DNA from 4 places in the Rahnella sp. 2050 genome. Region 2 is predicted to be linked to each of the others. Evidence: predicted binding sites of a transcription regulator. Region 2 holds the regulator's gene; each other region holds the start of a gene.
The links. Region 2 encodes CRP, which controls carbon source genes, mostly activating them, when cyclic AMP is high. Its sites were predicted from a motif close to ATGTGANNNNNNTCACAT; they were not measured.
Positions count from the first base shown of each region.

Region 1: the regulator CRP is predicted to act here: its motif matches at 3,767-3,784, upstream of udp (uridine phosphorylase).
Region 3: the regulator CRP is predicted to act here: its motif matches at 4,446-4,463, upstream of mlc (sugar metabolism global transcriptional regulator Mlc).
Region 4: the regulator CRP is predicted to act here: its motif matches at 3,891-3,908, upstream of garD (galactarate dehydratase).

Region 1 covers NZ_JBEPKE010000009.1:16,720-24,722, reverse strand. The annotation lists gene fsa (fructose-6-phosphate aldolase) at 1-304, shown strand, start outside; gene ABIC79_RS22570 (dienelactone hydrolase family protein) at 398-1,225, opposite strand; gene katE (catalase HPII) at 1,409-3,691, shown strand; gene udp (uridine phosphorylase) at 3,915-4,676, shown strand; gene ABIC79_RS22555 (DedA family protein) at 4,842-5,369, shown strand; gene rmuC (DNA recombination protein RmuC) at 5,527-7,068, shown strand; gene ubiE (bifunctional demethylmenaquinone methyltransferase/2-methoxy-6-polyprenyl-1,4-benzoquinol methylase UbiE) at 7,210-7,965, shown strand; gene ubiJ (ubiquinone biosynthesis protein UbiJ) at 7,979-8,003, shown strand, end outside.
Region 2 covers NZ_JBEPKE010000004.1:367,552-375,554, forward strand. The annotation lists gene ABIC79_RS17715 (YccS/YhfK family putative transporter) at 1-2,024, opposite strand, end outside; gene crp (cAMP-activated global transcriptional regulator CRP) at 2,086-2,718, opposite strand; gene ABIC79_RS17725 (OsmC family protein) at 3,081-3,488, shown strand; gene ABIC79_RS17730 (phosphoribulokinase) at 3,492-4,361, opposite strand; gene allS (HTH-type transcriptional activator AllS) at 4,497-5,411, opposite strand; gene ABIC79_RS17740 (ureidoglycolate lyase) at 5,626-6,132, shown strand; gene allR (HTH-type transcriptional repressor AllR) at 6,219-7,028, shown strand; gene gcl (glyoxylate carboligase) at 7,143-8,003, shown strand, end outside.
Region 3 covers NZ_JBEPKE010000001.1:276,601-284,603, reverse strand. The annotation lists gene ABIC79_RS01195 (carbohydrate ABC transporter permease) at 1-55, shown strand, start outside; gene ABIC79_RS01190 (carbohydrate ABC transporter permease) at 66-908, shown strand; gene ABIC79_RS01185 (ABC transporter ATP-binding protein) at 913-2,007, shown strand; gene ABIC79_RS01180 (MFS transporter) at 2,054-3,346, opposite strand; gene ABIC79_RS01175 (LysR family transcriptional regulator) at 3,487-4,386, shown strand; gene mlc (sugar metabolism global transcriptional regulator Mlc) at 4,554-5,777, shown strand; gene bioD (dethiobiotin synthase) at 6,101-6,787, shown strand; gene ABIC79_RS01160 (hypothetical protein) at 6,827-7,330, shown strand; gene ABIC79_RS01155 (MDR family MFS transporter) at 7,499-8,003, shown strand, end outside.
Region 4 covers NZ_JBEPKE010000005.1:85,409-93,411, reverse strand. The annotation lists gene ABIC79_RS18440 (TRAP transporter substrate-binding protein) at 1-155, opposite strand, end outside; gene exbB (tol-pal system-associated acyl-CoA thioesterase) at 678-1,598, shown strand; gene exbD (TonB system transport protein ExbD) at 1,608-2,042, shown strand; gene garD (galactarate dehydratase) at 2,114-3,685, opposite strand; gene ABIC79_RS18420 (MFS transporter) at 4,237-5,580, shown strand; gene garL (2-dehydro-3-deoxyglucarate aldolase) at 5,641-6,411, shown strand; gene garR (2-hydroxy-3-oxopropionate reductase) at 6,395-7,333, shown strand; gene ABIC79_RS18405 (glycerate kinase) at 7,454-8,003, shown strand, end outside.

The sequences.
Region 1 (8,003 bases), on a different contig from region 2:
GGCGCTGGCCGGAGCAGAATATGTCGCGCCGTATGTTAACCGGCTGGATGCCCAGGGGGGAGATGGCATTGCGATGGTGACGGAGTTGCAGCAATTGCTGTCCCTGCATGCGCCGCATGCCAAAGTGCTGGCCGCCAGTTTTAAAACGCCGCGTCAGGTTCTGGCCTGTCTGCTGGCAGGTTGTCAGTCGGTCACTATCCCGGTGGACGTAGCGGAGCAATTTATCAGTGCGCCTGCGGTACAGGCGGCTGTCGATAAATTTGAACAAGACTGGCAGGGTGCCTTTGGGCAGTTGTCGCTGTAATGGGTTAACTTCCCGTAAAAAGCCCGGCAGGAAAAACCTGTCGGGCTTTTGTCATTCTGGTCGGTGTCCTTTTACTGCACACCATACTTTTTATTACTTAACCCCATACTGCGCAAAGAAATCCAGCATCCGTTGCCAGCCGTCGGCGGCGGCTTCAGCGTGGTAACTCGGGCGATAATCGGCGTTAAACGCGTGGCCCGCTTCCGGATATACCACGATTTCCGCCGTAGCATTGGCTGCGCGAATGGCCTGACGCATGGTTTCAATGGTATCCAGAGGAATGCTGGAATCTTCTGCGCCGTATAAACCCAGAACCGGTGCATCCAGCGCGGCGGCGCGGTCAACCGGATTTGACGGGCTGGTCAGCGTTTTATCGCCGACCAGTTTGCCGTACCACGCCACGCCCGCTTTCAGCTGCGGATTGTGCGCCGCGTACAGCCAGGTAATGCGCCCGCCCCAGCAGAAACCTGTGATGCCTAATTTAGAAATGTCCCCGCCATGTTGTGATGCCCAGTGTGCAGTGTGATCGAGATCTGCAAGCACCTGCTGATCCGGCACTTTACTGACCAGTTTAGCAAAAAGCTCACTGATTTCAGTGTAGTCACGCGGGTCGCCCTGACGGAAGTACAACTCCGGCGCGATGGCCATATAACCCTGTTTCGCCAGACGGCGGCAGATATCCTGAATGTGTTCGTGTACACCAAAAATTTCCTGCACCACCAGCACGATCGGCAATTTACCGGTGAACTGTTCCGGACGGGCGAGGTAGGCGGGCATATCTTCGCCCTGCGAGGGTATGGTGGTCTGGCCTGCGTGCAGCCCGTCAGTATCGGTATGGATAGTGGTGCTGGCGACGGGAGTGACGGCAGGGGCAAAGCTGGTCGGAGCCTGTTTCAGGGTAAGCAATTCTTCTTTTTTCATTGGGGTCTCCAGGCAAGTGTCCATACGAAAATCTGTGGCTATGGATTAAAACTATAGCCGGAAAGCATGAACAGCAAGGCGCAAGAGATGTTCTATAGTTAAAAGTTAATCAGGAAAGTCATCATGGAAGATTTACAGAACGTCTACAGAACACCCGAAACCTTTGTCGAGGAGCTATGTTCAATGTCAAAATCACCCTCTAAAGTGACCAAGAAAAGCGAGTCAAAATCGGTAAGCCGCGCCCCCGCCACGGGCATTGAATCTTCACAGCCAGGCCTGGGGGATCTTGCGCCCGGCGATCGTATTTATCAGCCTTCGCCACAACCGACACCGCCAGGAAAAGAACCGACAGCGTCCGGCAGTGCGAAGAGTCCGGAAAATACCAATGCTAAACTCGATGCATTAGAACGCCACCGCAAAAATGGTGAAAAACAGCCGCTGACCACCAATCAGGGCACCAAAATCTCTGATGATCAGAACTCGCTGAAAGCCGGAAATCGTGGCCCGACACTGCTTGAAGATTTCATTCTCCGTGAAAAAATTACTCACTTCGACCATGAGCGCATTCCCGAACGTATCGTTCATGCGCGGGGCGCTGCGGCGCACGGTTATTTCCAGCCCTATCGCAGTATGAAGGCGGTGACCAAAGCCAGCTTCCTGTCTGATCCTGAAAAGAAAACGCCGGTATTTGTGCGTTTCTCTACCGTTCAGGGTTCCCGTGGTTCGGCAGATACCGTGCGTGATATCCGCGGCTGGGCGACCAAGTTTTATACCGATGAAGGCATTTACGACCTGGTCGGTAACAATACACCGGTGTTCTTTATTCAGGATGCCCATAAATTCCCTGATTTTGTGCATGCGGTAAAACCCGAACCGCATAACGAAATCCCGCAGGGAGCGAGTGCGCACGATTCCTTCTGGGATTACGTGTCCCTGCAACCGGAAACCCTGCATAACGTGTTCTGGGCGATGTCTGACCGGGGCATTCCGCGCAGTTACCGCACGATGGAAGGTTTTGGCATCCATACTTTCCGTTTCGTGAATGCAAAAGGCAAAGCCACTTTTGTGCGTTTCCACTGGAAACCGCTGGCCGGAAAAGCCTCTCTGTTATGGGATGAAGCGCAGAAACTGGCCGGGAAAGATGCCGATTTCCACCGCCGTGATTTGTGGGAAGCCATCGAAGCCGGAGATTATCCGGAATACGAACTGGGTGTGCAGTTGATCCCTGAAGAAGATGAATTCAAATTTGATTTCGACCTGCTCGACCCGACCAAACTCATCCCTGAAAAACTGGTGCCGGTAGAACTGATCGGCAAAATGGTGCTCAACCGTAACCCCGATAATTTCTTTGCTGAAACCGAGCAAGCCGCGTTCCACCCGGGGCACATTGTGCCGGGCATAGATTTCACCAATGATCCGCTGTTGCAGGGGCGACTGTTCTCTTACACCGACACGCAAATCAGTCGTCTGGGCGGGCCTAATTTCCATGAAATTCCGATTAACCGGCCGACGTGCCCTTTCCATAACTTCCAGCGTGACGGCATGCACCGTCAGGACATTGATACGAATCCGGCGAACTACGAGCCGAATTCCATCAACAATAACTGGCCGAGGGAAACACCTCCGGCAGCGTCCGGCGGTGGCTTTGAAAGTTATCCTGAACGGGTTGATGCAGAAAAAATCCGTCAGCGCAGTCCGTCATTTGCCGAATATTATGCCCATCCGCGCCTGTTCTGGCTGAGCCAGACAACAGCGGAGCAGGATCATATTATCGGCGCTTTCTCATTTGAATTATCGAAGGTGGCGCGGCCGTATATCCGCGAGCGGGTCGTGGATCTGTTAGCGCATGTTGATCAGACGCTGGCGCAGAAAGTGGCGAAAAATCTGGGTATTACCCTTTCCGCTGACACCCTGAAGATCAAGCCGCCGAAGCCCGTGAATGGGCTGAAAAATGATCCGTCGCTGAGTTTGTATGCCAGCGGTAAAGGCACGATCAAAGGGCGGCAGGTGGCGATATTGCTGGGTGAAGGTGTGAATGCGGCGGATGTTCTGGAAACCTTACAGGCACTTCAGGCCGCTGGCGTTCACCCTAAGCTGCTGGCCAGTCACTTAGGGAGTGTGACTGCCGATGATGGTTCTACGTTGCCGGTTGATGCTACGTTTGCCGGATCGCCTTCCATCACCGTTGATGCAGTGATTGTTCCGCATGGGCATATCGACGCACTGCTGATGAATGGCGATGCACGGCATTATGTGCTCGAAGCCTACAAACACCTGAAAGTGGTGGGGCTAAGTGGCGATGCACGCCGCTTCAAATCGCTGCTGGGGCTGACGGATGATGTGCCGGAAGAGGGCGTTGTGGAAGGTGAAAAAGCAGAAGGAGCGTTGCTGAAGGCGTTTCTGAAAGACATGCTCAAACACCGGATCTGGTCGCGCAGTGCGGCGGCAGATGCCGTTCCTGCCTGATTAACTGTAACTGATAAACAGGCAATCCCCGGCAGCGGAGATTGCCTGTTTAAAATTCCCTCACCCCTCCTTATTTTGTGACTTGAATCACAAAATAAATGTATGTGAAATTCCTGTTGTTACATCATAGTGACGACCGTCACGAAATAACGTCACAATGTTCAGTACAGTTGCCGGGTGTTCCTCCTGCCAATAAATGACCTTACACACAGAGGAGTTTGTTATGTCTCAGCCTGAAGTTTTCCATCTTGGCCTGGCCAAAAAAGATTTAAACGGCGCGACGCTGGCGATTGTTCCCGGCGACCCTGAGCGCGTGGAAAAAATTGCCAAATTGATGGAGAACCCGGTTCGTCTGGCTTCCCACCGCGAATTTACCTCATGGCGTGCTGAGCTTGATGGCAAATCTGTGATTGTTTGCTCAACCGGTATTGGTGGCCCTTCGACCTCTATTGCGGTTGAAGAACTGGCGCAACTGGGGATCCGTACTTTCCTGCGAGTCGGCACAACTGGTGCTATCCAGCCACACATCAATGTCGGTGACGTTCTGGTCACGACCGCTGCCGTTCGCCTTGATGGCGCGAGCCTGCACTTTGCGCCGATGGAATTCCCTGCAGTAGCCGATTTTGCCTGCACCACCGCGCTGGTTGCGGCGGCAGAAGCCGTGGGTGCCGCGACGCACATTGGCGTTACCGCCTCTTCTGACACCTTCTATCCGGGTCAGGAACGTTATGACACTTACTCTGGCCGTGTTGTCCGTCGCTTCAAAGAATCGATGAAAGAGTGGCAGGAAATGGGCGTCATGAACTACGAAATGGAATCCGCGACTCTGCTGACCATGTGTGCAAGCCAGGGCCTGCGCGCGGGGATGGTGGCGGGTGTTATCGTGAACCGCACGCAGCAGGAAATCCCTAATGCGGAAACCATGAAAAAGACTGAAAGTCATGCGGTGAAGATTGTTGTAGAAGCAGCCCGCAGGCTTATTTAGTCCCTATAAAACTAAAACAACCACATCACATCATCACATCAATGGGCTGCCTCTGGCGGCCCATTTTTTTGCCCTGCTAAGCAGATCTGTTAAGGTCATGTTAGTAATCCATCTGGAATAATTGATGAACCTCCTCCCGAATCTCTGACAAAAGGAACTGCATTTTTGACTGTTCACGACCTTCTTGAGTACACCACTACCTTCATCCGCGCCCATCAGGTGTGGGCTGCACCGATCGTTTTCTTTCTGGCTTTTGGTGAGTCTCTGGCATTCCTTTCCCTGCTGCTACCGGCAACGTTTATCTTGCTGGGACTCGGCGCGCTGATTGGCGAAACCGGTATTCCGTTCTGGCCCATCTGGGCCGCCGCCGCCGCAGGCGCTTTCCTGGGAGACTGGCTTTCTTACTGGATTGGTGCCCGTTATCAGGATCGGGTTGGCAATTTCTGGCCTTTCTCCCGCCATCCGCAAATGCTGGTTCGTGGACATGCTTTCTTTGAAAAATGGGGCATGCCCGGGGCTTTTATCGGCCGCTTCTTTGGCCCGCTTCGTGCCGTTGTGCCACTGGTTGCCGGTATCTGCGGTATGCCGCAAAAATATTTCCAGATTGCGAATGTGACGTCTGCACTCATCTGGGCTTTCGGCATCCTGGCGCCAGGTGCTTTCGGCATTCAGTGGCTGAGCCGCTGGTTTTGAATGCTGCTCTCTGTGGCTGGCTATCGCAAGGGGGCAAATACAGAGAAATTCCTTTTTGGAAGACGTCTCGCAAAGGCTCAATGCAACAGAAAATAGACTGGACATCCATACAGCCTGACATTACCTTGGCCGCAAGAGACTTTAAGAGGGAAATCGCGTGGATATCAGCATCCTGACAGCCCTGGGGGCGGGGTTAATGGGCTTACTCGTAGGTTGGCTTATCGCCAGCCTGCGCCAACAGCAACAGCAGACGGAGTATGAAACGCAGCGCCGTTTGCTGGAACAATCGCTGGAACAGGCTAAAGCGGAAAATGATACGCACAAAAGCGAGCGGCAATCAGGGCAGCAGCAACTGCGTGAGGCTGAACTTGAGCTGCGAAAACTGCATAGCCTGCAGGCGGCCAGTCAGGAAAAATTACAACTGCTTGCCCACTGGCAAAACGAGTGTGAGCAACTGAATCAGGAACTGCGTGCGCAGCGGGAAATCAACAGCGCGCAGGAAGCAGAGTTGCGTGAGGTTTCAACCCGTCTGGATGAAACCCGCATGGCGGCTGAAGAAAAGCAGCGTCTGCTGATTAACAGCGAACAGCGCCTGAGCAGCCAGTTTGAAAATCTGGCTAACCGGATTTTCGAACAAAATGGCCGCCGTGCCGACGAACAGAACAAGCAAAGTCTCGACAAGTTACTGTTGCCGTTGCGCGAGCAACTGGATGGTTTCCGTCGTCAGGTGCAGGACAGCTTTGGGCAGGAAGCCCGTGAACGCCATACGCTGGCGCATGAGATCCGCAATCTGCAGCAACTGAATGTGGAGATGGCCCGTGAAGCCGTCAACCTGACCAAGGCACTGAAAGGTGACAACAAAACGCAGGGCAACTGGGGGGAAGTGGTGCTGAGCCGCGTGCTCGAGGCTTCCGGTTTACGTGAAGGGCATGAGTACCAGACTCAGGTCAGCGTGCAGGTTGACAGCAACAGCCGGATGCAACCTGATGTGGTCGTCAGGTTACCGCAGAATAAAGACGTAGTGATTGATGCCAAAATGACCCTGGTCGCGTATGAGCGCTATTTCAACAGCGAGGATGACAGCGAGCGGGAAGCGGCACTCAATGAACATATTGCCTCGGTGCGCGGACATATCCGCCTGCTCGGGCGCAAAGATTACCAGCAACTTCCCGGTCTGCGCAGCCTCGATTATGTGCTGATGTTTATCCCTGTTGAGCCCGCTTTTCTGCTGGCTATCGACCGTGAGCCAGAATTGATTAGCGAAGCGCTCCGGCACAATATTATGCTGGTCAGCCCGACGACCCTGCTGGTGGCGCTGCGAACGATCAGTAACTTGTGGCGCTATGAGCATCAGAGTCAGAACGCCAAACGTATCGCCGACCGCGCGGCACGTCTTTACGACAAACTGCGGCTGTTTGTGGATGACATGGAGTCGATGGGACAAAGTCTCGACAAAGCGCAGGGAAGTTATCGATCCGCGATGAATAAACTCTCGCAAGGCCGTGGTAATCTTATCGGACAGGTGGAAAGTTTCCGCGCGCTGGGTGTTGAAGTTAAACGGCCTATCAGTCCGTCTCTGGCTGAAATAGCGAAAGCGGAAAATGAACCTGAAGACACCGCATCTCTGCCCGATACCTCTGATGCGGAAGAAGAACAGACGCTGAACCCGGGTGAGTTAACTCCCCACCAGCAGACATAGCGGGTCAGAGGGCCTGCACTGTATTTGTGATTCAATGCATGAATTTTTGCAATATGTTGAATCACCATCGGTGATGGGGCTTTCGAACGGGTTCTGATACACTTCTCCCCAAGAGTTCGACTGAAAAAGCAGGCATAAATAATGGAAAAGCAGACGCCGGAAACCACCCATTTTGGTTTTCGTACAGTAGCCAAAGATGAAAAACAGGAAATGGTGGCAGAAGTCTTCCATTCCGTTGCGGCAAAATATGATTTGATGAATGATCTGATGTCTTTCGGTATTCATCGCATCTGGAAACGCTTCACTATTGATTGCAGCGGTGTCCGTCAGGGACAACGTGTGCTGGATCTGGCCGGTGGTACGGGCGATCTGACCGCAAAATTTTCCCGTCTGGTGGGTGAGAAAGGCGAAGTCGTGCTGGCGGATATCAATGATTCCATGCTGAAGATGGGCCGCGAAAAGCTGCGCAATCTTGGCATCGTCGGCAACGTCAGCTACGTTCAGGCGAATGCCGAGGCTCTGCCGTTCCCGGACAACTATTTTGACTGTATCACCATCTCTTTCGGTCTGCGTAACGTGACTGAAAAAGAGAAGGCGCTGCGTTCCATGTTCCGCGTACTCAAGCCGGGCGGGCGTCTGCTGGTACTGGAATTCTCCAAACCGGTGCTGAAGCCGCTGAGCAAAGCTTACGACACCTATTCCTTCCATATTTTACCGCGTATTGGTGAGCTGGTTGCGCACGATGCTGAAAGCTACCGGTATCTGGCTGAATCAATCCGTATGCATCCGGATCAGGAAACACTGAAAGGAATGATGGCGGACGCAGGTTTTGAAAATGTGACTTATCACAACCTGACTGGCGGCATTGTGGCGTTACATCGGGGTTTCAAATTCTGATATGAGTATGCCGATGTTGTTAACGCCGTTACTGACTG
Region 2 (8,003 bases):
AGTGACGAGATGGTATGCATCACGCTGAGATGTGAAATTACGCGCCGCAGATGGCGTTCCATTTCGGTCAGTGGCATATCCGGGTGAAGTTCCGGCGCATTAAACAGGTTGTTCTCGCTGCCCGGCCCGTCGTAGAGCAGTCGTTGCTGACAGCTTTGCAGCGCGATTTCGCAGGTCTGTAAATACTCTGTCGCCAGTTTTTCCGGCAGCATGTAATGCTCGCGGGCGAGGATCGTCATCGCGTTGATATGCTCAACCACAAACTGACTGTGCGTCACCCACAAACGCATATCCGCCAGATAATGTGAGTTAAAACCCGGCTCCTGCATCGCCTGATTTAGCGAAGTGAACAGCTTATTGTGCGCCTGATTGACCTGCATACGGGTGTACGCCAGTTTGGCGGTGTCGGGGCTTTCCTCGAGCAGCAGGCGGATAGCGTCCTGATAGATTTCCAGCGCCTGGTGTGCATTCTGGCGCAGCAAACCGCTTTGCCATTGCGGCCACAGCCAGATAGTGCCACCAAAGGCCAGCGCGCAGCCGATCAGGGTATCGACCAGTCGTGGTACCAGAAAATGCACGCCGTTCATCGCCAGCAATTGCAGGGTATACACTGCAGTCACCGTCATGCCGACCATCGCCAGTCCGTAGTTTTTGCGCAGAACGGTATAGGACAACAGGGTGATCAGCAACATGCACAGCAGCGTGGTGCCTTCCGGCAGTTCCAGTTTGAGCAAGCCTGAGGCAATCAGCAATCCGGCCAGCGTACCGAGTGCACGGTGCTGGATCCTCACCCGCGTGGCGTTATAACCGTTCTGGCTGACCAACATGATAGTCAGCAAGATCCAGTAGGGTTTGGGCAAATTGAAGAACAGACCCAGACTGCTGCCAATCGCCAGAATAATGCCCAAACGTGCGGCATTACGCAGTGCCACGGATTTGAAGGAAAGATAGCTTTTCAGCGCGGGCCAGAAGGGCAAACGCGGCTGGGTGTTCATCAGGTCACGTTTGTACAACGGCCGCTGTGTGCGTAACAGACGGGCAATGCGGCTGAAATGGTAATAACAAAACTGACCTACCGGATTGTCCGGGTTGCGCGCGGCGATTTTCTCCAGCGCGGTCAGCTCATTGGCCATCGTAAAGCGCCCGGATAAACGGTGATAAAGAATATCGTCGGCAATCACCCGAAGACGGGTGGAAATCACCTGTGCATTTCGGCGGATAACCGCTTCGGCATGGCTTTCCTCCACCAGTTTCTGCACTTCTTCCGGCTGATGCAGGCTCACTGTAATGTGCTCCTGCAAATCGAGCGCCACCTGAAAACGCTGAAACAGCCGCTTATGGTGATGATGATGTCCGTGCTGGGGCAACATGTGTAATTGCTGATAAAGCAGGGCAATCAGGTCGATAACCTGCTGCTGGCGGGCTAGCAGTGGGGGTAACGCGGTTTCGGGATCGGTATGTTGCGTCAGCAGGCTGTACTTGGCTTCGAAATAATCCGCGAGTTGCAGATAGAGCTGGCTGAGTGTTTCGCGCATCGGCTGTTCTTCCGAAATACGAAACCACGCCCAGTTAAACAATCCGTACCAGGCTGTGCCAGCGGCGAACAACACCGGGGCCTGCCACATCGGGCGCACGCCCACCATACTCAGCGTGAAGATAGTCGCCACCAGCGCACCGGGCAGCAGGCGCGCATGCAGCGGGCTGATTTCACCGGTGACGCCGAGCAGTAACGCCAGCGACAGCATGATCAGCGGCAGCGGTATATGCCAGCTTTCGAGCATCAGTTGCAGCAGAAGGCTGCTCACGGCAAAGAGTGAACCGCCGACGAGCAGGCGTTTGAAAAAGCGTTTATGCGGGGTATCCAGACCGGCGATGTTACAACAGGCCGGGCAGAGGGAAAACAGCAGGCCCATTTGCAAATTGCCAAACAGCCAGCAAATGCCAACAGGTAAGCACAACACCAGCGTCTGGCGCAGCGCGTAGTTCACTTCAGGATGGTAAAACAGTCTTCGCCATAGCGTCATGGGTAAAGCTTAGCCCATAAAAAAGGCGCGACAGTGTTTTGCCGCGCCAATTTTTGAGGGATTAACGTGTGCCGTAAACGACAATCGTTTTACCGTGTGCGGAGATCAGGCTTTGATCTTCCAGCATTTTGAGAATGCGTCCGACTGTTTCACGTGAACAACCGACGATTTGGCCAATTTCCTGGCGGGTAATCTTGATTTGCATCCCGTCCGGATGGGTCATTGCATCAGGCTGTTTAGCCAGATTGAGCAAGGTTTGAGCGATACGACCGGTAACGTCAAGGAAGGCAAGGTTGCCGACTTTCTCTGACGTCACTTGCAGACGGTTGGCCATCTGCGCGGAGAGACGCATCAGAATATCCGGGTTAACCTGAATCAGCTGGCGGAATTTTTTATATGAAATTTCAGCCACTTCACAGGCAGTTTTAGCACGTACCCAGGCACTGCGTTCCTGACCTTCTTCGAAGAGTCCCAGCTCACCGATGAAGTCACCTTGGTTAAGGTAGGACAGTATCATTTCCTTGCCTTCTTCATCTTTAATCAGGACAGCAACTGACCCTTTCACGATGTAGTAAAGCGTTTCGGCTTTTTCACCCTGGTGAATCAGCGTACTTTTAGAAGGATACTTATGTATATGACAGTGAGACAGGAACCATTCAAGAGTCGGGTCTGTTTGTGGCTTGCCGAGAACCATTTGCTATTATCCTCTGTTGTTATCGCTGCCCAAAATCACAGGGCTCAGAGTTCCCTGTACGGCACTTCAAATCCAAAGCGCCCTTTCAGCATATAACTCTCCAGAAATGCTGCAAGCGGATGTCGGAGTGCAACAGCCTGTTTATTGCTGTCATCACCGTGGGTTCTGTACTTAAACCGCAAAAACCGTCACCGCAATTTACTGGAAAGTATGTTTCGGCTTTGTTTGTAGCACAGGTTTGAGATGCTGTCTTCTGTTGTCTCGCTTCAGCATGATGGCGATCGGGTTACGTTGCCAGATTTTAGGTGAAAGGGTACTCTGAGAGCAGATTTCGACAAGTTTATTCACCGGGAGAATAGTTCATGCATGCACGTGTCAAATGGGTTGAAGGACTGACATTTTTAGGTGAGTCTGCATCGGGTCATCAGATTTCAATGGATGGAAACGCGGGTGATAAAGCCCCAAGCCCGATGGAAATGTTACTGATGTCCGCAGGGGGGTGTAGTGCAATCGACGTGGTGTCAATTTTGCAAAAAGGTCGTAATGACGTGCGTGATTGTGAAGTGAAGCTGACCTCACAACGCCGCGAAGAAGCGCCGCGTCTGTTCACTCACATCAATCTGCATTTTATCGTCACCGGTAAGGATCTGACCGATAAGATTGTTGAACGTGCGGTCAGCCTGTCTGCCGAAAAATACTGTTCTGTGTCTCTGATGCTGGGTAAAGCGGCCACAATCACCCACAGCTTTGAAGTGATTGCAGCCGAATAAAGTTTACTCGATCTTCTTGCCTTCCATCAGGCGCTGCACCAGCGGCGCCATGATCAGCTCCATCGCCAGCCCCATTTTGCCGCCCGGCACCACCAGTGTTTTGATGTGCGAGATAAACGACCCTTGCAGCATGGCCAGCAGATACGGGAAATCGATGTCATCCAGTCCCTGAAAATGAATCACCACAAAGCTTTCATCCAGTGACGGAATGGCTTTGGCGGCAAACGGGTTCGAGGTGTCGATGGTGGGTACCCGCTGGAAATTGATGTGTGTGCGGGAAAACTGCGGCGTAATGTAATTGATATAGTCATCCATCGAACGCACGACGGAATCCATCACCGCTTCACGGGAATGCCCGCGCTCGCCGGTATCGCGCACCAGTTTCTGGATCCATTCGAGGTTGACGATAGGCACTACGCCGACCAGCAGGTCGACCTGCGCGGCAACGTCAATTTTGTCCGCCACCACACCACCGTGTAACCCTTCGTAAAACAAAATATCCGTCGGTTCCGGCAACGCCTGCCACGGCGTAAAGGTACCCGGCACCTGATTGTAGGGAACGGCTTCGTCATAAGTATGCAGATACTTACGTGAACGGCCAGTGCCGGTTTTACCGTATTCGATAAAGCTTTTTTCCAGCAAACCAAAGTCATTGGCTTCCGGCCCGAAGTAGCTGATATGACGTCCCAGATCGCGCGCCTTGCGTATTGCCGCATCCATTTCAGGACGGGTGAAATGATGAAAACTGTCGCCTTCCAGTTCCGCCGCACGCAAACCAAGCTGCTGAAATATTTTACGAAATGCCACGCTGGTGGTCGTGGTGCCTGCACCGCTCGAACCGGTCACGGCAATAACAGGATGTTTGGCTGACATAATGCGCTGTTCTCCATAAAGGTGATGCAGGCAGGCGAGACGCGGTCTTTTCTGTGGTCGAAGATCTGGCGTCAAGGCTGCGCATAATTAAGCCTATTGTTACCATATTTATTCGCGAAGCCAAAGAGGGCATCACTATTCTAAACCCGCCAGCAACGGTTGGATCAGCGGGTCTTTCTGGTGGAACAGAGAAACAATGTCATGCAGCGCCTTGCCTGTGTACTCCTTTTTCCACGCCAGACTGAGCGGGGAAGGGGCGCGCGGATAGCGGATTTGCCGGGCGATCAGCTCGCCGCTGTCGAGATATGGCTGGCACAGATGGCGCGGCAGAAAACCGATACCCATTCCCTTCAGGTGACAGGCCAGTTTAGTCGCCACATCTGCCACGATGATCTGCCGTTGCCCGGTCAGCAACCAGGCTACCCGCTTGTTCAGATGGCGCGAGGTGTCTTCCACATTGATGGCAATGTACTGACGCAACACCGCTTCTTCCAGCATGCCAGTGATGTGCTGCAGCGGATGAAAGGGCGCATGAACAAAAATCCAGTCCACTTCACCCAGCGGCAGCAGATTCACGGCGTTAGAAAGAGATTCGGTGCCGGTGACGCCAATCGCCAGCTGAAAATCTTCGTACAGCAGCGTATCCCATACCCCCATGTAAATCTGTCGTGTGAAAGTGAACTGCGTGAACGGGTAGCGCTGCGTCAGACAGCTTAATAACGCCGCCAGAGTTTCAGGGCAGTACATCAGATTGTTCACCACCACATTCAGCTGGCGCTCAATGCCGTCGTTAATCTGCTGCAGTTCTGCCGGTACACCCTCCAGCCAGGTTAGCCACTGGCGACATCGTTCAAGCAGATGCTGTCCGGCGGGCGTCAGCGACACCGTACGGGTCGTGCGGTTGAGCAATAACGTCCCGGCACTGTCTTCCAGCATCTTAATTCGATAGCTGATGGTCGCGGGCGTTTTATGCAGCATCTCTGCCGCGCGGGAAAAGCTGCCTGTTTGCGCGACGTGCATAAAGGTTTTAATCGACTCCTCATCCAGCATAGGTCACCTGAAGTAATGTTAATGCATTGAATGAAAAAGATTTTATAGATTTAACCTGATGAGAATTGTGGACTTCATCAATTTTATGGAATCTTTTTCCATATTTCGATTGAGCAAGTTGGAAAAAGTTTCTACAGTAATTGCATTGAGGATAAATCCGCCAATCTGGCGGGCTTATCTCACCGGTTTTATTTTAAATGCAGGGATGAATGCCATGGAACTTCCGGTTTACCCGCTGACCCAGGCGGCCTTCGCGGTTTACGGCGATGTGATTGAGACGACAGGTCGCGATTTTTTTCATATCAACGACGGCAAGGTTGAGCGGTACCACGATCTGACCAACGTGGAAATCCTCGGGCAGGATCGCCCGCTGGTGAGCATCAACCGCGCCCAGCCAGCACCGTTGCCCATTGTGGTGACGCAACTCGAAAAACACCCGCTCGGTTCACAGGCGTTTGTGCCGATGCAGGGCGAGCGCTTTATCGTGATTGTTGCGGCAGGGGGCGAGACGCCGGACATCTCCACGCTGAAAGCCTTTATCACCAACGGCCTGCAGGGCGTGAATTATCACCGGAATGTCTGGCACCATCCGCTGTTTGCGTTTGAGACGGTGACGAATTTTCTCACCGTCGATCGTGGCGGCGCAGACAACTGTGATATCAGTCAGTTACCTCAGGGCTATCAGCTTATTTTACCCGTTGCGGCGGGATTAAAGTCGTGACGCTATAAAGCATCTTGCATAAGATACAAGCATCTGAAAACAAGCGAAACGCGGGCGCTCAGCGCCTGATGCTGGAGAAATGTGAGATGGCCGAAGTAAAAAAACGGGGGCGTCCTAGCCAGCCTGGTTCTGGTTCGCAAAAGGGCGCTCAGGCCTTAGAACGCGGCATTGCGGTGTTGAATTATCTGGCGCAGTCCGGCGGCAGTTCTTCTGTCAGCAACATTGCAGAGAATTTGTCGCTGCCCCTTTCCACCACCTTTCGACTGCTGAAAGTGCTGGAAGAGGCCGATTTTGTTTATCAGGATGCGCAACTGAGCTGGTGGCACATCGGCTTACAGGCGTTTACGGTCGGATCGTCTTATATCCATAACCGGGATGTATTGTCAGTCGCCGCGCCTTATATGCAGCGCCTGATGTTGTTGTCGGGCGAAACGGCCAATCTGGCGATCCGCAACGGTTTCGAAGCGGTACTGATCGGCCAGCGGGAATGCCAGTCGATGGTGCGGATGTGCGCGCCGCTTGGCAGCCGTCTGCCACTGCATGCCTCCGGTGCCGGGAAAGCGTTGCTGTATTCGCTGGATGACGAGGCGCTGATGAGCCTGATGATGCAGGCGGGGTTGAAGAACTTTACGACGCACACGCTGGATAATCTGAATGCGTTGAAAAAGGATCTGCAACACGCGCGTCAGCAGGGGTTTGCACAGGACAGCGAAGAGCATGTGACAGGGCTGAACTGTCTGGCCTCGGCGATTTTTGACAGCAATAACAATGCGGTGGCGGCGATTTCGATCTCCGGCCCCAGCTCCCGCTTAACGACGGAGCGTTTTACCGATTTAGGCGAACTGGTGCGGGATACCGCGCGTGACATCAGTCTGGCCCTGGGCCAGCGCCACTAACCGGTTCGTCCTGCGATCCCCGCTCTGTCGTGAGCGGGATTTTTTTCAGTTAAATTAAAGTTGGAAACTTTTTCCGTTATTTTATGCAAAGCGGAATTACCTGAGGATTTAGCTATGGCTCGTATGACAGCTGCACAGGCAGCAATGTATGTGTTGGAAAAAGAAGGGATCACCACCGCGTTTGGTGTACCGGGCGCAGCGATTAACCCGTTTTATAACGCCATGCGCCTGCATGGAAAAATCCGTCATGTGTTAGCCCGTCATGTGGAAGGTGCATCGCATATGGCCGAAGGCTATACCCGGGCGAAAGCCGGGAACATCGGCGTGTGCCTGGGGACGTCTGGCCCGGCGGGTACCGACATGATCACCGCGCTGTATTCCGCCTCGGCGGATTCCATTCCGATCCTGTGCATTACCGGTCAGGCACCGCGCGCCCGTCTGCATAAAGAGGATTTTCAGGCGGTGGATATTCAGGCGATTGCCGGTCCGGTGAGCAAAATGGCGGTGACCGTGCTGGAACCTGCGCTGGTGCCGCGTGTCCTGCAACAGGCGTTCCATCTGATGCGTTCCGGTCGCCCCGGTCCGGTACTGGTCGATCTGCCGTATGACGTGCAGACCGCCGAAATCGAATTCGATCCGGAAACTTATGAATCGCTGCCCGCTTACAAGCCTGCCGCCACCGTCGCTCAGGCCGTCAAAGCGATGGAAATGCTCAACGCCTGTGAGCGTCCGCTGATTGTGGCCGGTGGCGGTGTGATTAACGCTGATGCCGCCGCGCTGTTGCAGCGCTTTGCTGAAATAACCCAAGTGCCGGTGATCCCGACGCTGATGGGCTGGGGCGTGATCCCGGACGATCACCGCCTGATGGCTGGCATGGTCGGATTGCAGACCGCGCACCGCTACGGTAACGCCTCACTGCTGGCGTCGGATCTGGTATTTGGCATCGGTAACCGTTTTGCCAACCGTCATACCGGC
Region 3 (8,003 bases), on a different contig from region 2:
GATGACGCTTTACGCGCTGGTTTTACTGCGCATCCGCCATCAGTTGCTGAAATAAGGAGGCTCATATGAACGCATTGTCATTCAACGCGTGGCTGCGCAAGGGCGGACACCGGCTGGGGATTTTGTTTTACCTGGTGTTCGCGCTGTTCCCGATTTACTGGCTGATCAAAATCTCAATCACACCGGACAAACTGCTCTACAGCGAAGGCGTGCGGATGTGGCCGGGTGAGATGACGCTGACACATTTTCAGCGGGTGTTTACGGAAAGCCAGTTTCCACTGTATTTCTTCAACAGTCTGATTGTGTCATTCGGCACGGCATTTCTGACCACGATCATTGCTGCCGGTGCAGGCTTTGCATTTTCCCGTTTCAGTTTTCGCGGCAAAACGGTGATGGCCGCGTTGCTGCTGTTTACGCAGATGTTCCCGCTGGTGATGATCCTCGCGCCAATTTACAAAGTAATGGCACCGCTCGGCCTGACCAACAGCCTGCTGGGGCTGGTGCTGATTTACACCGCCTTTAACGTCCCTTTTGCCACGTTCCTGATGCAGTCGTTTTTCGACAGCATTCCGAAGGATCTGGAAGAGTCCGCGATGCTGGAAGGGTGCAGCCGCTTTATGGCGCTGCGCAAAGTCATCATCCCGCTGACGTTACCGGGCATGGCGGCAACGTTAGGTTTCGTGTTTACCGCCGCGTGGAGCGAATTGTTGTTCTCGCTGATGCTCATCAACAAAAACGAGGTGATGACGTTCCCGGTTGGCTTACTCAGTTTTGTGTCGAAATTCGCGGTTTCATGGGGCGACATGATGGCGGCGGCCGTGCTGGCGCTCATTCCTGCCTGTCTGTTCTTTGCGTTCATTCAGCGTTACCTGGTTCAGGGGCTGACTGCGGGTGCGGTTAAAGGATAATTTTATGGCTCAGATTACGATTTCCGATCTTCAAAAACGTTACGAAAATGTCGAAGTGTTGCGACATATCAACCTGACCATTAAAGACGGCGAGTTTGTGGTGCTGGTCGGGCCGTCCGGTTGCGGTAAATCGACCCTGCTGCGCACCATCGCCGGGCTGGAACTGGCGACGGCGGGGGACATTCATATTGGTTCGCGTCTGATGAATCAGGTGGCGCCGAAAGACCGTGACATTTCAATGGTATTCCAGAGTTATGCGTTGTATCCGCACATGACCGTGGCGCGCAACATGGGCTTCAGCCTCGAAGTGCAAAAACGCCCGAAAGCGGAGATTGAGGCTGCGGTAAATAAAGCTGCCGATATCCTCGGACTGACCGCGCTGCTGCATCGCCGCCCGAAAGAGCTTTCCGGCGGGCAGCGTCAGCGGGTGGCAATGGGCAGGGCGATCGTGCGCGAACCGCAGGTGTTTTTGTTCGATGAACCGCTTTCCAACCTGGATGCGCAGTTACGCGGGCAGATGAGGATTGAAATCAAAAGCCTGCATCAGAGAATGAAAAACACCATTGTTTATGTGACGCACGATCAGGTCGAAGCCATGACGCTCGCCGACCGTATCGTGGTGCTTAATCATGGCCTGATCCAGCAGGTCGGCACGCCGCTGGAACTGTACGACACACCGGCCAATAAATTCGTTGCCAGCTTTATCGGGTCGCCTTCAATGAATTTCATCAACGGCACACTGGAACTGGGTGATTCTGCACCGCAGTTACGGATTACGCCGGAATTAACGTTGCCGGTGGATCCTTCAATCATGAATCTGCAAAGTGGTTCAGAGGTGATTTATGGCGTCCGCCCTGAAGCCATTGTGCTGTGCGAAGAGGGTGCGCCGGGCGCCGTGCCGCTGGACATCACGCTGATTGAACCGACCGGTCTGAGCGAACTGATCCACGGTAAATTTGGCCGTGAAAGCCTGAGTGTTTACAGCATGGTGAGATCGGGTGCCGCGCCGGGGGATCGCGTGTGGGTACAGATTGATACTGCACGAATGCAGTTGTTTGAGGGAGATAGCCAGCGGCGGATGGGGAAATTAGGGGAGTAGATTTTGGGTTTGCTCCTCCCCCTGCGAAGGGTGAGGAGCAAACAAGTTAAACCGCTTTCGCCTCAGATAAGCTCATCAGCTTAAAGCCGACACCGACACCGGCAATCAGCATCAAACTGATAAACCCGGTAATCCCGTACCAGCCAAATGAGTGCCAGAAGAATCCGCCTGATGTCCCGGCGACGCTCGACCCTGCGTAATAACTGAAAAGGTATAACGAGGAAGCCTGTCCTTTTGCGCGGCGTGCACGACGCCCGATCCAGCCGCTGGCGACGGAGTGGGCGGCGAAGAACCCGCCGGTAACCAGGATCATACCGATGAAAATCAGCCAGACCGGCGAGAAGGCGGTGATCAAAATCCCCAGCAGCATGAGCGCTGTTGCGCCGATCAGCACCGGGCCGCGGCCATAAACACCGGTCAGCGCACCGGCTTTCGGCGAGCTGTAGGTACCCATCAGATAGACCACAGAGATAATGCCGACAATCGCCTGGCTCAGATTGTAGGGCGATGAAAGCAGACGGTAACCGATGTAGTTAAACATGGTCACGAAACTCCCCATCAGCAGGAAACCTTCGGCGAAAAGTAGCGGCAAGCCGCTGTCGCGCCAGTGCAGCTTGAAGTTAATCAGCAGCTTGCGTGGTTTCAGCGAGCTTGCCCGGAAATGTTTTGACGGCGGCAGAATGCGCCAGAACATAATTGCCGCCGCGAAAGCGAAGAAACCAACGACGGCAACGGCGATACGCCAGGAGAAGAAATCCGTCAGCACGCCGCTGACTAAACGTCCGCTCATGCCGCCGATAGAATTTCCGCTGATGTATAAGCCCATCGAGAAAGCGACCACGCTCGGGTGGATTTCCTCACTGAGATAAGTCATGGCGACTGCCGCCACGCCGCTCAGCGACAGGCCGATCAGCGCACGCATGATGAGAATGCCATCCCAGCTTTGCATAAAGGAACAGACCAGCGTGCAGCCCGCAGCGAGAAATAACGCCACCACCATTACTGATTTACGCCCGACGGCATCAGAAACTGGCCCGGTGAACAGCAGGCCAATCGCCATTAAACCGGTGGACAACGACAACGACAGGCTGCTGGTGGCCGGTGAAACGCCGAAATCATGCGACAACACCGGCAGAATTGGCTGGACGCAATACAGCAGGGCAAACGTCGCCAGACCCGCTGAAAACAGCGCAAGGGTGACGCGGATAAATTGCGGCGTACCACGTTTGATAAAAGGAGTTTTAAGTCCGGAGCGGGCGACGGGGGTTTCAGGATTTAACTCGTCGTCGTTAACTGAATCACTGGCTGGTGCAGCGGAAATCCGCCGGGAGGTTTTCACTGGAAGTCCTTAATACGGGGGCTGTAAAACTTAATTTTAAAATGTATAAGAATTTTAACGCTGCGAGGTTTATTGTCTAATATATTAATCAGTCAAAAACGATATGTTTAAAGTATCAATCGGGCGAATTAATCCACATCATGAACCACATCGAACTGCGTCATTTACGTTATTTCATCGCTGTTGCCGAGGAACTGCATTTTGGCCGGGCAGCGGAACGTCTGCACATGTCCCAGCCGCCGCTGAGCCAGCAAATTCAGGCGCTGGAAACCCATCTCGGCGCCGCGCTGTTTTACCGCAACAACCGCAGCGTGCGGCTGACGCAGGCGGGACAGGCGTTTCTGCCGGAAGCCCGGCAGATTTTGCAGCGTGTCGGTGAGGCGTCCGCTCAGGCGGCACGCATTCATCGCGGCGAGTCTGGCAATCTGACCCTCGGGCTGACCTCTTCGGCACCGTTTTTACGTCGTGTTTCCCGCACCTTGCACCGTTTTCGTCTGACCTATCCGGATGTCAATATTCGCATTGAGCAGCTCAACAGCAAACAGCAGATCGAACCGTTACTGGAGGGAAAACTGGATCTGGGCATTATGCGTAATGGCGAGTTACCGGAGGAGCTGGAACACCATCTTGTGCTGTCCGAGCCGCTGATTGCTGTGGTGCACAAAGACCATCCGCTGAATGCGCTTAAAGAGGGTGAACTGACTTTTCAGCACCTTGCCGATCAGCCTTTTGTGTTTTTCTCCAAAGATGTCGGCACGTCGCTTTACGACGATATACTCGGCCAGCTCAAAGTGCAGGGGATCACGCCGTATATCACTCAGGAAGTCGGCGAACCGCTGACCATTATCGGCCTGGTCGCGGCCGGTCTCGGGGTGTCAATTCTGCCCGCTTCTTATCTGCGTATTCAGGTTGAAGGGGTGAGGTATTTGCGATTTGGCACGCTACAGGGCACGACAGCGCTTTGGCTGGTGAATCACGCACGGCGTCCTGCGACTGCCGCAGCCCGGGCATTTATGGATTTGTTGTTACACGAAGAATAAGGAGGCGAAGTCAGAAGATGCTGTATTTCCAGTCAATTCTGAGCGTGTTTTCGCGCAATTTGTGCACCAAATCACATAACGAATCAAATAGTTGACGACATATAACAAAAACTCCAACATAGCCCTAATCTTTATTTTGAAGCGCGAAAATAACAGGAGTTCCTTGAGTGATCCCCGACGGGCAACCAGGACATATAGATCAGATAAAACAAACCAATGTCGGTGCTGTGTACCGCCTGATAGATCAGTTTGGTCCTATTTCGCGCATTGAATTGTCAAAAAAAGCACAACTGGCTCCTGCCAGTATCACCAAGATAGTTCGTGAGTTAATCCAGGCGCATCTGGTGCTGGAAACTGAATTTCAGGATCCCGGTAGCCGCGGGCGTCCGGCCATTGGTTTAGCGCTCGATACGCAGGCCTGGCATTATCTTTCAGCACGTATCAGCCTCGGTTCCATTACCCTGGGTCTGCGTGATCTCAGCAGTAAACTGGTGGTAGAAGAAGTCCTCCCGCTGCCGGAACAGGCGTCGCAACCTCTGCTTAAACGTATTATTTCGGAAATCGATCAGTTTTTTATCCGTCATCAGCGCAAACTCGAACGTCTCACCGCCATCGCCATTACCTTACCGGGCATGATCGACGCACGGCGTGGCATTGTGCACCGCATGCCGTTTTATCATGACGTGTTTGATATGCCGCTGGGCGACACGCTGTCTGAGCACACCGGTTTGCCGGTGTATGTGCAGCACGATATCGGTGCCTGGACGCTGGCCGAGTTGCTATACGGTGCCTCCCGGGGCTGTAAAAATGTGGTACAGGTGGTGATTGATCACAACGTCGGAGCCGGGGTGATCACGGGCGGGCGCGTGTTGCACGCGGGCAGCAGCAGTGTGGCGGAAATCGGCCATACGCAGGTCGATCCTTACGGCAAGCGCTGTTATTGCGGCAATCACGGTTGCCTTGAAACTGTCGCCAGCACTGACAGCATTCTTGATCTGGTTCGTCAGCGGTTAACGGTCCCGGTTCCGGCCAGCTTACTGCATGGTGTGTCGCTGACTATCGAGGCCGTGTGTGATGCAGCAAACCGTGGCGATCAGCTAGCGCGTGATGTGATCATCAGCGTCGGACAAAGCGTTGGACGCATTCTGGCGATCATGGTTAATCTGTTTAATCCGGAGAAAGTGCTGATCGGCTCACCGCTGAATTTATCTCAGGATATTCTCCATCCCGCGATAATGTCCTGTATTCAGCAGCAATCGCTTCCCGCCTATAGCGAAAATATCAAACTTGAATCGACACAATTCTATAATCAGGGAACGATGCCCGGCGCGGCGTTAGTGAAAGATGCGTTATATAGCGGATCCCTGTTAATTAAATTACTGCAAGGCTAATATCCTGCAAAATTGAAGTTACTTCTGCATTGGCTGCATTTGTTCGCCCGAATCCTTGATCTTCGTCAGCGCATCGGGACTTTCTTCCTTGCCGCCCTGTCATAATTCCCATTAATTGGGATATATCATTAACCTGTGTTGGTAAATAAAAAAATATAAGCCCTCGGCATTAACTGCATGGACAGTCAACAAAACATTGCGCTAACGCAAACCGCTCTCATCCCGCATCGCCTAGACTTTCTGTCGTGACTTTGTCTCTGGCGGTGTGTTCTTACCGGAGACTATCTTTCAATAAGACGGAGAGATCCCGGAGCCTGAATTCCATGTTAACGCACTTTTTCGTCACGGGTACGGATGCCCGTGTAGGTAAAACCATTGTCACACGTGCCTTGCTTCAGGCTTTAGCCGCGCAGGATCGCTGCGTTTTAGGCTATAAACCTATTGCAACAGGCAGTCAGGAGCTGGCCGACGGGGTTCGAAATAAAGATGCGGTAACGCTCCAGCAGTCATCTTCAATTTCTTATCCTTTTAATAAAATAACTCCGCTGGCATTAGCTGATGAAGATATTTATGCCAGCCAGGTCCCTGAAAATGTTTTTGAAATAATGACTAACGGTCTTAATTTCATGCGTAAGGAGGCTGACTCCGTTGTAGTTGAAGGGTGCGACGGCTGGAGAACATTGATCACACCGCATCTTTTATATTCGGACTGGGTCCGCCAGCAAAATATGCCGGTAGTATTAGTGGTAGGTATTCAGGAAGGTTGTGTCAGCCATGCGTTATTAACCGCGCAGGCGATTATTGCGGATGGTTTACCACTGCTTGGTTGGGTGGCGAACCGCATTAATCCCTGTCTGGCTCACTACCAGGAAACGATTGATGCGCTCAGCGCCAATATTTCCGCACCGCTGCTCGGTGAAATTCCGTATTTACCTCGTGCGGAAAGCCGCGATATGGCGAAGTTTATCGACCTGTCCAGCTTTAACCTGGAAATGGTGATTAAAGTATGAGGCTGACGGTTTTTTAAAATTTATCATGGATGGTATTAAGTGATTGAAAAACAGCAATATTCAAAATTGAACAGCATGTTGCTTAAACGCAAAATGATGAAAGTGATCGACCCTAAATGTGTCGATCAGGAGCCCGCTAATCCGTTATATGTTTATGAAGTTATCCGTGAGGCGGCGGGAAATTATAAACTTGTTAATATAATGGATCCTCAACGCACCCTTGTACCAAATGGAGGTGGCTGGGTGTTTGCTATCATGGATGATGCTCCGGGGGCTGTTATTTGCGGCAAGGCAGATTATCAAAATGTCCATGGATATACTTCTCTTACGGGTATCTGTGAACATAAAAAAGGGGGAGTGATAATAGAAAGGGAACGCGGAGTTTATTTCGCTGGTGAGCTCGTATTTAGTGCCGGGCGACTGACGCGCTGGACTAATGGTAGTGGACATTTTGCTCCCTCCCGGTCATTGGCTTTTTCCAACTTATTAGCCCCCGTACGCCTCACTTTACCCATCCATTTATTCAGGCCAGAGGACGCATAATCGCTTTCTCAATAAATCATCTTTTTTAGTCAACACTTATAACTGATGTTGTCATAATTAAACTGTCCTTAACAGGCGCTGTGTGCAAACCCGGCGCCTCTTTTTTGTCTATAATTTGGTATCTGCCTGCGTGCACTCATCAAAACAATGCTAAAGAAAACAAAGAACATGGCCGTCAATCATCCTGAAGTAAAGTCTGCTGTTAAATCTTCTCACCGACCTCTAATCCTTGCCGCCTGCATGTTGTCGATGTTTATGGCCGCCGTAGAAGTGACCATTGTCGCGACGGCGATGCCGACCATTATTGGCGATCTGGGTGGGTTCTCGCTGCTCGGCTGGGTGTTTGCCGTCTATCTGCTGACGCAGGCGATCAGCGTACCCATCTACGGGCGGCTGGCGGATTTGTATGGTTGCCGGAAAATGTTTTTCATCGGTACCACGCTGTTTCTGATCGGCTCTGTTCTGTGCGGATTCGCCCCTTCGCTTGGCTGGATGATCGGCTTTCGTGCCCTGCAGGGACTGGGTGCAGGGGCAATCACGCCGATAGCCACCACGCTGATTGCCAATGTGTACGGCCCGCAGGAAAGGGCAAAAGCGCAGGGATATTTGTCCAGCGTATGGGGCGTTTCGGCGATTGTCGGCCCGCTGATGGGAGCGTTTATTGTTTCCCATT
Region 4 (8,003 bases), on a different contig from region 2:
TGCAGTTTTTCGCCCATGTGCTGGACGGCGACCACGTTGGGATAGCCTTGCGGATGCACGTCGGCGGCTTTCAGCGTTTGTGCTGACACGCCATGCGTAAATAAGAGGGTCGCGGAACTCAGGCAAAGGCTGAGAAGTGCTTTTTGCATTTTCATCAGTTTGTCTCCAGGGTACTCGGTAAGGGAAAGATAAATGTGAACAAGTATCGAACAGGACGGGCGCAGAGGCGTTGCCGGTTCATTTTGAAAAATGTCTGAATAAGCTTTTAAATGATAGGGATGCATGACGTGCCGGTGTGAGGTCTTCGCCAGTGAATGCACTTTATCCTATTTTTTGTTGTGCGGTATTTGAGCGTTATCACAAACTCGTAACAAATGTAAAAAGCTGTTGCTTAATATTTAAAACGTTGTTTTAACTTGAGTAATGAAGCTCAGATGATTGATTTACTGTGTGATTTTTTTTGAAAGTGTGACGGAGGTTAAATTGTTCAACCTTTGTACAAACAGGAAAAACCTTGTCATCTGTCAATGACACGTCGGGCGGCAGGCGGGACAATGTAAATAATAATGAGAACGACTATCAATTAGGCCTTTTTCTTTGATATCATTCGGCGTTATTCATTCCTTCTACACACTGATTCTGGCTGGAGGCGACGCGTGAAAACGGCTCGCAATAAGATGAAAGAGGCGACCTCATTACTGATGTCGTTAATGTTGGTTGCTGGTCTGAGCGGCAACGCGATGGCTGCACCTGCGACGCCGGCGGGACAAGCCGTCAATTCTGCAGCAACTCAACCTGCAACGGCTGACGCACCGGCGACCGGTGACGCAACGCCAGCTCCGGTGATGCAACCCGCGCCAGCAGAGACGGCACCCGTGATCCCAACCGATTTGTCTGTTATGGGCATGTACCATCACGCTGATGTGGTGGTGAAGACCGTCATGATCGGTCTGCTGCTGGCTTCTGTGGTCACCTGGGCATTGTTATTCAGCAAGGGTGCGGAAGTCTTCACGGGCAAACGCCGTATGCGCCGTGAATTTGATGCGTTGTCCTCCGTTCGTACGCTGGACGAAGCCGCCGAGCAGGCTGAAAGTTTCGCTGCCAGCAGCATCAGCGCGCAGATGATCCGCGATGCGCAGAACGAGCTGGAACTGTCTGCCGGATCGACTGACAACAACGGCATTAAAGAGCGTACCGGTTTTCGCCTTGAGCGCCGCGTCAGCGCCGCGGGTCGTTACATGGGCCGTGGCAACGGTATTCTGGCGACCATCGGAGCAATCTCTCCCTTCGTCGGTCTGTTCGGTACCGTATGGGGCATCATGAACAGCTTCATCGGTATCGCACAGACGCAGACTACCAATCTGGCGGTCGTCGCACCGGGTATCGCCGAAGCCTTACTGGCCACGGCTGTGGGTCTGGTTGCGGCTATCCCTGCGGTGGTCATCTACAATATTTTCGCCCGTACCATCACCTCTTACCGTCATCAGGTAGGCGATGTGGCGGCGCAGATTATCCTGTTACAGGGCCGTGATTTGGATCTGGCTGCCAGCGAAGGCAATGCGCCACGCGGTCAGACAGGTCAGTTACGCGTAGGGTAATAACAGATTATGGCTATTCGGTTAAACGACGATATCGACGAAAGTGGTGAAATGCATGACATCAACGTCACGCCTTTTATCGACGTCATGCTGGTATTGCTGATCATCTTCATGGTGGCGGCACCGCTGGCCACCGTTGATGTGCGGGTGGATTTACCGGCTTCGACGGCAAAACAGCAGCCGCGTCCGGAGAAACCGATTTTCCTGTCGGTGAAAGCTGACAAGCAACTGTTCCTCGGCGACACGCCCGTGAACAGCGATAATATGACCGCGATGCTGGATCAGCGTACTCAGGGTAACAAGCAGAGTACGATTTTCTTCCGCGCGGACAAAAGTGTCGATTACGAAACGCTGATGAGCGTGATGGATAACTTGCGTAAAGCCGGTTACCTGAAAGTCGGGCTGGTGGGTGCAGAACAAACCGGTGCCGCTGCGGCGCAGTAAGTTGTGAATCAAATCAGACGCACAAAAAAGGCCAGCATTGCTGGCCTTTCGTTTATCCGCAAAACGGTAACTCAGGTTACCGGCGCCGGGTTAAACACCGCCAGCGCATTATGGATGCCCCAGGTGTCTGACCAGGTTTTCTTGCGACCGCTGGCGATGTCCAGAATGAAATGGAACAGTTCCCAGCCCACATCCTCGATGGTGGCATCACCGGTCGCAATTGTCCCGGCATTGATATCCATCAGATCGTGCCAGCGGTTTGCCAGCGTGGTACGTGTTGCCATTTTAATCACCGGCACGGCAAGCAGGCCGTATGGCGTACCGCGTCCGGTGGTGAATACCTGAACGGTAATACCGGAAGCCAGTTGCTGTGTCCCGCAGACAAAATCGCTGGCAGGTGTGGCGGCGTAAATCAGGCCTTTTTTGGTCGGACGTTGTCCCGGAGACAACACTTCTGAAATCGCACTGGTACCGGATTTAGCAATCGAACCCAGGGCTTTTTCAACCACGTTAGCCAGACCGCCTTTTTTGTTGCCCGGAGACGGGTTGGCGCTGCGGTCGGTCTGACCCAGCGACAGATAATTATCGTACCAGGCCATTTCTTCCAGCAGACGTTTACCCACGTCGACGTCCGCTGCACGCGGTGTCAGCAGATGGATAGCGTCGCGCACTTCTGTGACTTCTGAAAACATCACTGTTGCACCGCAGCGCACCAGCAAATCCGAAGCGTAACCGACTGCCGGGTTGGCGGTGACACCGGAGAAGGCATCACTGCCGCCGCATTGTGTGCCCACAACCAGATCGGAAGCCGGACAGGTTTCGCGCTGGCGGCGGTTCAGGCGTTCCAGATGAAATTGTGCGACCGTCAGGATATCGTCAACCATCGACTGGAAACCGACATGTTGCTCATCCTGCAAACGCACAATGTGCGTGTCATCGAGTGAAATCGCCTGCACATCCGGCGTGCCTTCCAGCAGGCGCTCGGGTTGCAGCTTCTCACAGCCCAGACCGACCACCATGACTTCGCCGCCAAAGTTCGGGTTCAGCGCCAGATTGTGGATGGTACGGATCGGGATAATGGCCGCAGGAGCGTTAATCGCCACACCGCAACCGTACAAATGGTTCAGTGCCACGACGCCGTCGACGTTGGGGAATTTCGGCAGTAAATCACGTTCAATGATTTTCACTACGTAATCCACTACGCCCGCCACGCAGTGCACACTGGTGGTGATTCCCAGCAGATTTTTGGTGCCGACGCTGCCGTCGGCATTGCGGTAGCCTTCAAAGGTATAGCCTTCGAGTGGTGGCAGCGCGGGTGGCACACGGGTGGCCAGCGGCAGGCTGTAAAGTTCAGGGGCGACCGGTAATTCCACCAGGGATTCATCAATCCAGCTGCCCTGCGCGATATCCCGTACGGCATAACCAATGACTTCTCCGTAACGAATAATATCGCCGCCTTTAGCAATGGGTTCTAACGCCACTTTATGGCCTTGCGGAATATGCTCAATTAATTCCAGACCGTTCGCAAATCGGGTGCCGGCTTTTAAGCCGTTGTCATTCACAATAATCGCCACGTTATCGCTTTCATGAACTTTAATAAAAAGCGCTTCGGTAGCGTGTTCTTTATCTTTATTACGTGACATAACTGTCTCCGCGTTTATTAAACATCCCGGAACAAAAAATTCCGGTAAATTATCTGAAGTTGACGCTCAATAATGTTCTTGTAAACATGCTCTGGTAATACAGGGTATGGCATCCATTATAAGGCAGTCTTCCGGCAACCTCATTGTGCAACTGACCAGCTTTTTGCCCGATGAACGTCATTCTGTGTGGCAGGTGACAGAATAAATGTGATGTAAATCACCCTTTGATTTGAGCGGTTATCGGTTCCACACAATCTGTGATTCTCCTCCCACACCGATGTGTGGATGCAAAAGAATAGTCACAATCAACGGGGCTATTCTTGGGCGAATGCACAGTGTTATTTCGTGGCCTCCTTTTTATACTGTATTGGCCCTCTGAAGGTGACGTTGAAAGTAATACAGGTAAATTTCAGGCGATCATAAATAAAGTGTTTATTGCCTGTTTCGAATTAAGACGCTGTACGGCGAATAACCACAGGTGAACGAAAAACGTTATTTCAATAACGGTGAGCTCCCTGAAAAATTTTCGCATTATGACAATGAGGGTCACCATGAACATTCAATCTCAGTCCGGGACAATCGCGCAAAGTAAGGTACGGACCCATATCCGTTACTATATTTTGCTGATTATCTTTTTAATCACGGCGGTGAATTACGCTGACCGCGCCACGCTCTCTATCGCGGGAACCGAGGTCGCGCGTGAGCTGGGCCTGGATGCTGCCGACATGGGACAAATATTTGCCGCGTTCGGCTGGGCTTATCTGATTATGCAATTGCCCGGCGGCTGGCTGCTGGACAGATTTGGCTCCAAAAAAGTGTACACCTACAGCCTGTTCTTCTGGTCGCTGTTCACCCTGTTGCAGGGTTTTGTGGGCTGGTTCCCGCTGGCGTACGGCGCACTGACGCTGTTCATGTTGCGTTTCATGCTCGGTTTCTCCGAAGCTCCATCCTTCCCGGCGAACGCCCGTATTGTGGCTGCCTGGTTCCCGACCACTGAACGCGGCACGGCTTCCGCGATTTTTAACTCCGCACAGTATTTCTCACTGGCACTGTTTTCGCCTTTACTGGGCTGGCTGACTTATGCCTGGGGCTGGGAACATGTTTTCATCGTGATGGGCGTGCTGGGTTTTGTCCTGACGCTGGTGTGGATCAAATTCATTCACAACCCGCCGGAACATCCACATATTTCTAAAAGTGAGCTGGAGTATCTGACAGACGGCGGTGCCGTTGTTGATATCGACCACAAGAAAACGGACAGCGCGAAAAACGGCCCGAAATGGAGCTACGTTCGTCAGATGCTGAGCAGCCGCATGATGCTTGGGATCTTCTTCGGACAGTATTTCATTAACAGTATTACGTGGTTCTTCCTGACCTGGTTCCCGATTTATCTGGTTCAGGAAAAGGGCATGTCTATTCTTAAAGTGGGGATGATTGCCGCAATTCCTGCGCTGTGTGGTTTTGCGGGCGGTGTGCTGGGTGGCGTGTTCTCAGATTTTCTGATCAGACGCGGCTACTCGCTGACCGTGGCGCGTAAAATTCCTATCGTGCTGGGCATGTTATTAGCCACCAGCATCATTTTGTGTAACTACACGGACAATAACGTACTGGTCGTCACCCTGATGGCGCTGGCGTTCTTCGGTAAAGGCTTCGGAGCGCTCGGCTGGCCAGTGATTGCGGATACTGCGCCAAAAGAAGTCATCGGTCTGTGCGGCGGCATCTTCAACGTGTTCGGTAACGTGGCCTCCATCGTGACGCCGCTGGTGATCGGCTACATCGTGAAAGGTCTGCATTCTTTCAATATGGCATTAATTTTTGTGGGCTGTTCAGCACTGATGGCGATGCTTTGCTATCTGCTGGTGGTCGGCGATATCAAACGTCTGGAACTTAAGAAATAGTAAATTGCGATGCGGGGTAATCCGGGCATCCCGGCTCTGCCCCCTTTTATGAGGTCAGATATGAGTAATCAAATGATTCCAAACCGGTTCCGCCAGGACTTATTGCAAGGGAAAACCCTGATTGGCTGTTGGTCAGCATTATCCAGCCCGATCTCAACCGAAGTGCTTGGCCTCGCAGGTTTTGACTGGCTGCTGCTCGACGGCGAACACGCGCCAAACGATGTTAGCACTTTTGTGCCGCAGCTGATGGCGCTGAAAGGCAGCCGCAGCGCGCCGGTAGTTCGTCCGCAATTCAACGATCCGGTGGTGATTAAACGTCTGCTGGATATCGGTTTCTACAATTTCCTGGTGCCGTTTGTGGAAACACAGGAACAGGCTGAGCTGGCCGTTGCTTCGACCCGTTATCCGCCTGCCGGGATCCGCGGCGTTTCCGTTTCCCACCGCAGCAACATGTTCGGCACCGTGCCGGATTACTTCAACAGCATCAATGACAACATCGCGGTGATGGTGCAAATCGAAAGCCAGCAGGGCGTCGATAATCTGGACGCGATTGCTGCCGTTGATGGCATCGATGGCATTTTCGTCGGCCCGAGTGATCTGGCCGCAGGCATGGGTCATCTGGGCAACGCCGGACACCCGGACGTGCAGGCCGCTATCCGTCACATCTTTGCGCGTGCAAAAGCGCATGGCAAACCGAGCGGTATTCTGGCACCGGTTGAAGCGGATGCGCGCCGTTATCTGGAGTGGGGAGCGACCTTCGTGGCTGTCGGCAGTGATTTAGGCGTTTTCCGTGCAGGCACACAGGCGCTGTGCGATCGCTTCACCCAGTGATTCGCTCTCATTACATCAATATAAAGAGGATACCCGAATGAAAATTGGCTTTATTGGTTTAGGCATCATGGGCAAGCCTATGAGCAAAAACCTGCTGAAAGCAGGTTACGAGCTGGTCGTTATGGACCGCAATCAGGATACCGTCGGCGAAATTGTCCAACTCGGCGCGACAGCCGCAGACACACCAAAAGCGGTGGCTGCGGTTTCTGATGTGATCATCACCATGCTGCCAAACTCGCCGCAGGTGAGAGACGTGGCGCTGGGCGAAAATGGTCTGATTGAAGGCGCTCGTCCGGGCACCATTTTCATCGACATGAGTTCTATCGCGCCGCTGGCAAGTCGTGAAATCAGTGAGGCGCTGGCCGCTAAACAAATCGCGATGCTCGATGCGCCGGTCTCCGGTGGTGAACCAAAAGCCATCGACGGCACTATGTCTGTCATGGTGGGTGGCGACAAAGCTGTGTTTGATAAATGCTATGAAATCATGAAATCCATGGCGGGTTCGGTGGTGCATACCGGTGATATTGGTGCAGGCAACGTGACCAAGCTGGCGAACCAGGTGATTGTGGCGCTGAACATTGCGGCGATGTCAGAAGCACTGGTGCTGGCAACCAAAGCGGGCGTGGATCCGGATCTGGTTTTCCAGGCAATTCGTGGTGGTCTGGCAGGCAGTACCGTGCTGGAAGCGAAAGCGCCGATGGTGATGGATCGCAACTTCAAACCGGGCTTCCGTATTGATTTACACATCAAAGATTTAGCGAACGCACTGGACACCTCACACAGCGTCGGCGCACAACTGCCTCTGACCTCGCTGGTCATGGAAATGATGCAGGCATTGAAAGCGGATGGTCACGGGCAATCTGACCATAGCGCTATTGCACGCTATTATGAAACCTTAGCGAAGGTTGAAGTTACCCGTTAGTCTGCGGCGGACGCGCGGCGCTGAATGAACACGGCCGGCGCGCGGCCCTTCAGGCAGGATGCAAAACTGACAGGACGCTTTTCCACATCGGCGCGTGCAGTTTATGAAGGTAATGACTTTATGAAAATAGTGATCGCACCGGATTCATACAAAGAAAGTTTGTCTGCTTTGGATGTGGCAAAAGCCATCGAGAGTGGGTTCCGTGAGATTTTCCCCGAGGCAGAGTACGTCAAGTTGCCGGTTGCCGATGGCGGCGAAGGCACGGTAGAGGCCATGGTGGCGGCTACCGGTGGGCGTGTGGTGAAGGTGAATGTCACCGGACCACTGGGCACCCCGCTTGAAGCGTTTTTTGGCCTTTCAGGTGATGAGAAAATCGCTTTCATCGAAATGGCGGCGGCCAGCGGGCTGGAAAGTGTTCCTCCGGCGCAACGTAATCCGCTGAAAACCACGTCGTATGGTACAGGTGAACTGATCCATTCTGCTCTCGGCCACGGCGTAAAACACTGCATTATCGGGATTGGTGGCAGCGCTACCAACGATGGTGGCGCTGGCATGATGCAGGCGCTGGGCGCGAAGTTGCTGACCAAAGATGGCAAATCTATTGGTCAGGGCGGAGGCGAGCTGGAAAAACTGCACCACATTGATATCAGCGGGTTGGATCCGCGAATTA